One region of the Pseudomonas sp. MWU13-2517 genome, then DNA from elsewhere that is predicted to be linked to it. Evidence: riboswitches for the same ligand, from Rfam matches in the RefSeq annotation. Region 1 holds a riboswitch; the other holds the start of a gene.
The links. A riboswitch is a leader RNA that binds a small molecule or an ion and turns the genes downstream of it on or off. The one in region 1 is predicted to bind cobalamin.
Positions count from the first base shown of each region.

Region 2: another riboswitch for cobalamin. It lies ahead of M5B97_RS17055 (ABC transporter substrate-binding protein); the one in region 1 lies ahead of cobO (cob(I)yrinic acid a,c-diamide adenosyltransferase).

Region 1 is NZ_JALMFA010000005.1:83,164-86,740, forward strand. Features, by position in the region: gene M5B97_RS08965 (cobyrinate a,c-diamide synthase) at 1-679, opposite strand, end outside; gene cobO (cob(I)yrinic acid a,c-diamide adenosyltransferase) at 676-1,287, opposite strand; cobalamin riboswitch at 1,365-1,613, opposite strand; gene M5B97_RS08975 (C40 family peptidase) at 1,711-2,247, opposite strand; gene M5B97_RS08980 (NlpC/P60 family protein) at 2,393-3,022, opposite strand; gene hda (DnaA regulatory inactivator Hda) at 3,236-3,577, opposite strand, start outside.
Region 2 is NZ_JALMFA010000011.1:42,490-46,066, reverse strand. Features, by position in the region: gene M5B97_RS17060 (iron ABC transporter permease) at 1-704, opposite strand, end outside; gene M5B97_RS17055 (ABC transporter substrate-binding protein) at 701-1,711, opposite strand; cobalamin riboswitch at 1,827-2,022, opposite strand; gene M5B97_RS17050 (DNA/RNA non-specific endonuclease) at 2,059-3,003, opposite strand; gene M5B97_RS17045 (M4 family metallopeptidase) at 3,134-3,577, shown strand, end outside.

The DNA of each region.
Region 1 (3,577 bases):
GGGCGGCAAAGGTCACCGGCGGCGGCAAAGCCACCTCGCAACTGCTGCCCAGGGCTTGGGCGGCGGCATCCAGGCGTACGTCGAGGTCATTCAATTCACTGGCCTGGACCAGACCCAAGTGACGGCTTGGCAGTTCGATCCCGGTTTCCCGGGACAGTGCGCCGTACCAGCGCAGGCCTTCAGTGAGACTCCCTTCGAGCAGTTGCGCATGGCGCAGCGTGCCAACGCGGTTGGCCAGCACGCCGGCGAACGGCAAGTCCGGCTGATAGCGCGCCAGGCCCAGGGCCAGCGCGCCGAAGGTCTGGGCCATCGCGGTGCCGTCGATCACCCCAAGGACTGGCACGCCGAAGTGTCGGGCCAGGTCGGCGCTGGATGGGGTGCCGTCGAACAGGCCCATCACGCCTTCGATCAGGATCAGATCGGCCTCCCCCGCTGCTTCCCACAGCAAGCGACGGCTTTCCTGCTCGCCGACCATCCACATGTCCAATTGATACACCGGCGCACCGCTGGCACGCTCGTGGATCATCGGATCGAGAAAGTCCGGCCCGCATTTGAACACGCGCACCTTGCGCCCCAGGTTACGATGCAAACGGGCGAGCGCGGCGGTGACGGTGGTTTTGCCCTGGCCGGACGCCGGTGCAGCGATCAATACGGCCGGGCAATGACGGGGCTGATTCAAAGCTCGACGCCCTTCTGTGCCTTGATACCGGCCTGGAACGCGTGCTTGAGCATGCCCATTTCGGTCACGGTGTCACCCATTTCGATCAGTTCGGGCTTGGCGCCACGCCCCGTGACCACCACATGCTGCATCGGCGGGCGGGCTTGCAGGTCGCTCAATACCTGATCCAGGTCGAGGTAGCCGTGCTTGAGGGCGATGTTCAACTCATCCAGCACCACCAGGCCAATAGTCGGGTCTTGCAACAATGCTCGGGAAACCGCCCAGGCAGCCTCGGCAGCGGCGATGTCGCGCTGACGGTCCTGGGTTTCCCAGGTAAAGCCTTCGCCCATCACATGGAAACGCACTTGCTCGGGGAAGCGGCGGAAGAACAATTCTTCGCCGGTGCTGTTACGTCCCTTGATGAACTGCACCACGCCGCATTGCATGCCATGGCCCATGGCGCGAGCGAGCATGCCGAACGCCGAACTGCTCTTGCCTTTGCCGTTGCCGGTCAGTACCAGCAGCAATCCGCATTCGTTGGGGGAATTGGCAATGCGCTCATCGATCACGGCTTTTTTGCGCAGCATGCGCGCCAAGTGGCGCTCGTCGCGATCAGGGGAATCAGTCATGGCAGCTCTCCGTTGGGGCTGAACAAAAACGGCGGGCAGAAAAGAAAAAAACAGACAGCCAAGCATCGCCCACCGTGATGCTGTTGGATGCTTCAGGCCGGTCTCCGGGCTCATGAGTGGCGCTCTACAAAAGAACAGGCCGACGTTGCGCCTTCCCATATCGCACGGCGATACAGTGGCAAAAGGCAGCGTCTTGACTCATTTACCGTTGCGGGGGCAGCGCCGGAATCGCGGCAACACTGTGTACAAGTGCGCTCACTCACCGGCTTCCCTGTTTCACTCTGTCGACCCACGGGTCACAGAGCACCTGGAACAAGCCGCGAAGGTTAGTGGGTTGGGGGTGGAGCGTCAATTAAAGCTGGCCAGACAACCCAAAGCTGCAAGCGGGCATTGCACCCGCTTGTTGCAGCTTTGGGTTGTGTTTTATGGATTACGAGCCAGGTTTGCTGGCAGCACGCGCTTGGCAGTCAAATAAGCATTCTGCCAATACGCTTTGGACAACGTATCCAGTTTTACCGTGCCGCCAGTCTGCGGTGCGTGCACAAAGCGGCCCTCACCTACGTAGATCCCAGCATGGCTGACCTGCGAACCACCACCCGTGGCGAAAAACAGCAGGTCACCGGTTTGCAGGTTTTCCTCACTGACGTTCTGGGCACGCATAACGATCAATTCACGGGTCGTGCGTGGCAACGAGATGCCCGCCGCATCACGGTAGACAAAACCGATCAGGCCACTGCAATCAAACCCGGAATCCGGCGTGTTGCCACCCCAACGATAAGGCGTGCCAACCAGGCCCAGCGCACGGAAGAGCACATCTTCGGCAGCAGGCGAGAAACTCTGCGTGGAGTAATTGAACACCGGCTTGGGCTTGACGGCCACTGGAGCGGGTGGCGGGCGGCTTGCGCAGGCACTGAGGAGCGCGGCACAAACAAGCAGAATGAGGCGGGCTGAGGTCGACATGGGCAGAACAATCCTGGTCTGGATGCGGCTTTTCGCTGCCGAACGCTGAAAACCAGAACGCGCAAGCAAAGCTCGCGCGAACGGATTCCAACAATATCCAGGGATTCTAGCGCTTACACGTCAAACTTCAAGTATCACTTTAACTTTACTTGCTAGCGGTAACCGTAGTCGGGGCCATGGCGAGGGCGCGCTTGGCTTCGATGAAGGTTTTGCTCCAGTAGCTATCACCCAGGCTGTCGACGCGGACACCGCCACTGCGGCGGCTGCTGGAGTGAATAAACTGGTTATCGCCCAAGTAGATACCGGCGTGACTGACACGACCACGACCCGCCGTACTGAAGAAAAGCAGATCACCCGGCTTGAGGTTGTTGCGTGCGACCAACGGTGCATTCACGTTGATCATTTCGCGCGTCGAGCGTGGCAGATTCATGCCAGCCTCTTCACGAAACAGGTAGCCGATAAAGCCGCTGCAGTCGAAACCGGCTTCAGAGGTACCGCCGAAACGGTAACGGGTACCGATCAGGGACATGCCGCGTTCAAGAATGCTGTCGGCCAGAACTGGAAGCTGATAAGGCTTGTTGCCGTCGAAGTTGGCAAGTTCTTTCTCGGTTGCCACTTCTTCTTCATAGACAGTCGAAGACTGGGAAGCGACGAATTTTGCCTGGGACTGCTGTTGGGTCTTGTGCTGCTCAGCCACTTGTTGAGGGTGGGAGGCGCAACCAAACAACAGGGTAACAAGTGCGAGAGGCACGAGGGGTGCGAAGCGATTTAGCATGGGCACGACCGTGGCTGATATGTAAAGAAGTCGAGACTATGCCTTCTATCACATCGATTTGCAAATTCAATCGCGGTCTATGTGACTTATCGTTTTGACCCCGACATCTAAGCCCTTAACACCCTGTACCCGCCTTTTGCGTGGCAAAACCAGCCCAAACGCAGGTTTTCTGGCGCCTGAAATATGCCGAAAGCCCTGAAATGACTGGGCTGGCTACCAGCCGAGGGTTTCCTTGAGGAAAGGGATGGTCAGCTTGCGCTGGGCTTGCAAAGAGGCCTGATCGAGCTGTTCGAGCAAATCGAACAACGCGCTCATGCTGCGGGTGCCACGGGTAAGGATAAAGTGCCCGACTTCGTCGGTGAGGTGCAGGCCGCGACGGGATGCACGCAGTTGCAGGGCACGCAGCTTGTCTTCGTCGGACAACGGGCGCATCTGGAAGATCAGCGCCAGGGTCAGGCGTGATTTAAGGTCGGCCAGCTTCACCGGCAGTTCACGCGGCGACGTAGAGGCGGCAATCAACAAGCGCCGACCACTGTCGCGCAAGCGGTTGAACAG
Region 2 (3,577 bases), on a different contig from region 1:
CGCACCGGGATGCCGAGGGACGCCGCCGAATCCGTGCCGAAGGTAAACGCATCCAGTGCGCGGCGATGCCACAGGCAAACCGCCAGGCCCAGGATTGCCACAGGCACTGCCAGCCATACCGAGGGCCAACGTACGCCACTGAGGTTACCCAGCAGCCAGAACAGGATGCCCCGGGCCTGTTCGGAGCTGGCCGACTTGGTGATCAGGAAGGCAGTGAGGGCATTGAACAGCTGCGAACCGGCAATGCCCGCGAGGATGATCTGCCCGGTACCGGTGGCCGAACCGCTGGCGCGCGCCAGCAGGATCACCAGGGCAAACGCGGCCATGGCGCCGACAAATGCACCCGCCGACAGTGAAATCAAGCCACCGCCCACGCCGATCAGGGCCACCAGAACTGCACCGGTCGAGGCGCCGGCGCTGATGCCCAGCAGGTACGGATCGGCCAACGGGTTACGCAGCAAGGACTGTAAAATCACGCCGCAAGTCGCCAGCCCCGCACCACAGGCGGCAGCGACCAGGGCGCGGGTCAAGCGGTAGTTCCACACCACGCCTTCATCGATCGGGTCCAGTACGTAGCCGGCCGCCCACAGTTTGTTGGCGAGCACCTGCAACACCACCTGCGGTTCGATGGCGGTTTCACCGATGGCCACGCCGGCGAGGATCGCGAGCAGGAGCAGGATGAGGGCGAGCAAGGTGCGGATCATTTCGGCAGGTCGTAGCCGTCGATGGCTCCGGCCAGTTGTTCCAGGCCATCGAACGTGCGCAGGCTGGCCTGCAGGGCCAGGGCATCAATAATGATGATGCGGTTGTTTTTCACCGCGTCCATGTTGCGGGTCACTGGGTCGCTGCGCAGGAAGGCGAGCTTCTTTTCATGATCGTCGGCCGGGTAGCGGCGGCGGTCCATGCGTGCGATCACCAGGAAGGTCGGGTTGGCCTTGGCGATGGTTTCCCAGCCGACCGCGGGCCACTCTTCATCGGACTGCACCACGTTGGAAAGGCCCAGGGTTTCCAGCATGAACTGCGGAACGCCCTTGTGACCGGCCACGTAGGGATCGCTGGCCATCTCGGCGCTGGAGAACCACACCAAGGCGCTGGCCTGTTTGAGGGCCTTGCTTTGTGCAGTGGCGACGGATTTGGCCAGGCGCGCCTTGAGCTCATCGTTCAGCTGTTGGCCACGCGCCTGTACGTCGAAGATTTCGGCGAGTTGGCTGATGCTCTTATAAATGGTCTCGATGCGGAACGGCTCCAGCCGTGTACCGTCGGCGCCCACCAGGTTGTCCTTGCCTTCGCAGTCGGAGGGCAGCAGGTAGGTGGGGATCTTCAGTTCATGGAATTGCTCGCGGGTGCCGACCACGCCTTGCGGGCCGACCACCCATTCCAGTTCGGCGGCCACCAGTTGCGGGCGTTTGGCGATCACGGCTTCGAAGCTCGGCTCGTTGTTGGCCAGGCGCTCAATGCGATCGTTCTGTGCCTTGTACTGCGCCAGTACGCTGTTGAACCACAGCGAGGTGCCCACCACTTTATCGCCCACGCCCAAGGCATACAGCATTTCGGTGGCGGCCTGGCCGATGGTCACGCTGCGCGCAGGCGCTTGCTGGAAGGTGAGGGTGCTGCCGCAGTTTTCCACCGTCAGCGGGTAGTGGGTGGGCGCGGCGTGGGCCAGGGCACAGAAGCCAATGCCGGTGAGCAGGGCGGTAACGCGTGGCAGCATGGGGCGATCTCCGAGTGAACCGTACGTGGAACTGGGGAGGCACGGTTCGGAAATACACCCTCGAGCGCCGTGGAAGCGCCAGGCAAGAATGTCCTTCCCGGACACCCCGCCGGTTAGTGATTGAGCTTGGGCCGGCAGGTCTCCTGACTGATGCGTCGTCGCCACGCCCCGGCCTTCCCGGACGAGGTCCAGTGGCATCAAGGGGCAGGCTCAGCACCTACAGTTGCGGGGGCAGTTCCGATTGACGCGGGTATACCGCGCTTCGGATTCCCTATTAGTCCCGTTTGGGAACCGGCGCGGTATGGTAGTTGATTAGAGCGAGGCGAAATAGCCCAAGGCGTGCCCGCTCAGAGACGAATGTCCTCAGGACCCTGGATCAGCGCTTCGATCCGCGTGCCGGTAGCGCGCTCTTCGTTGCTGAAACCGTCGTAGTCGGCCAGGTTGGCGAAGCGGATGCCGGTCAGGCGCTCTATCTGGGCCACGCTGCGCTGGTAGGTCCGAAGTTGGCCGAACACCAGGTCGAGCTGACCCAGTTCGCGGGTCTGGTCGATCATGTAGGCGCTGGCTGAGGGCTTGCCGTCGTCGCTGAGGTAGGCGACCACTTTCCAGAAGGCCTTGGGGATCTGAACACCCCGGTACATACGGTCGTCGTCGGCATACACCGGGCCGGTAAACACTGTGGCCCTGGCCTTCCAGCGTTGTGTGTTGTCCAGAATGTAGTCTTCGAGTTCCAGCCAGGTCTTCTGATTGAACCCGCTCATCTGCGGCGAGCAATTGGTGAAATGAAAGGTGTCGAGGTTGGCGGTTTGCGTCACGTCACCCCAATTGGGGTCTTGTCGACGGACCAGGTGGCCGCGATCGAGGCCATTATTGGCGTAGAGCGCTTCACCCACCTGCGCATCGATGGGCAGGCGGCCGTCGTAGGCCCAAGTATCGTTGCTGCGAACAATGTCTACGTGCTGGCCGCCGTCGATGTTGACCCCGACATAAAGCGCGAGCCGCTTTGAGCGTGACATCGTTATCGAGAAATGCGTGTAGTCCAGCCGCTGGTCGCCACTTTCCAGCGTCTGTACGTCACTGGCGAGGGCTTCCACCACCGTGGGCCAGGGCACGATGAAGCTGCCGAGAAAATCTTCAGCGTAGCCGTGCCGGTCCTTCAGATCGTTGGCGGAGGTCACGCGGGGCGTCGCCGCCCGCGCCTCCAGTAGCGTGGGGTTCGGTGCGATCAGCGGGCGCAGGTCGGCGAGCCGCGGGCGGTACGAAAGGTCGATCTTGGCTTTACGTGCGGGCATCGGTAAGTCCTCCATGGATAAACACGACTGCAACATAGGTTAATGACAATTGATGACACGCGTTAACCCCTGGGAGCTATCCTGAAACGGCTACCCGGACGTTCACCACACGCCAACAAGGAGCCAGTCAATGTGTGATCACTCTGTGCGTAACCCTATTTTTTGCTTGATTCCCCCCTATATGCTCGACCAGATCGCCCGCAACGGTGACAAGGCGCAGCGGGATGTCGCGCTGCGTACCCGCGCCAAAGACAGCACGTTCCGCTCGCTGCGCATGGTCGCGGTGCCCGCCAAAGGGCCGGCACGCCTGGCCTTGGCCATGGGGGCCGAGAAACAGCGTTCGATCTACAGCGCCGAGGGCACCGACAGCCTGCCAGGAAAGCTGATCCGTGGCGAAGGGCAGCCCGTGAGTGGTGATGCGGCGGTGGACGAAGCCTATGATGGCCTGGGTGCCACCTTCGATTTTTTCGACCAGGTCTTCGACCGCAACTCCATCGATGATGCCGGCATGGCGTTGGACGCTACCGTTCACTTTGGCCAGAACTACAACAATGCGTTCTGGAACTCGACCCAG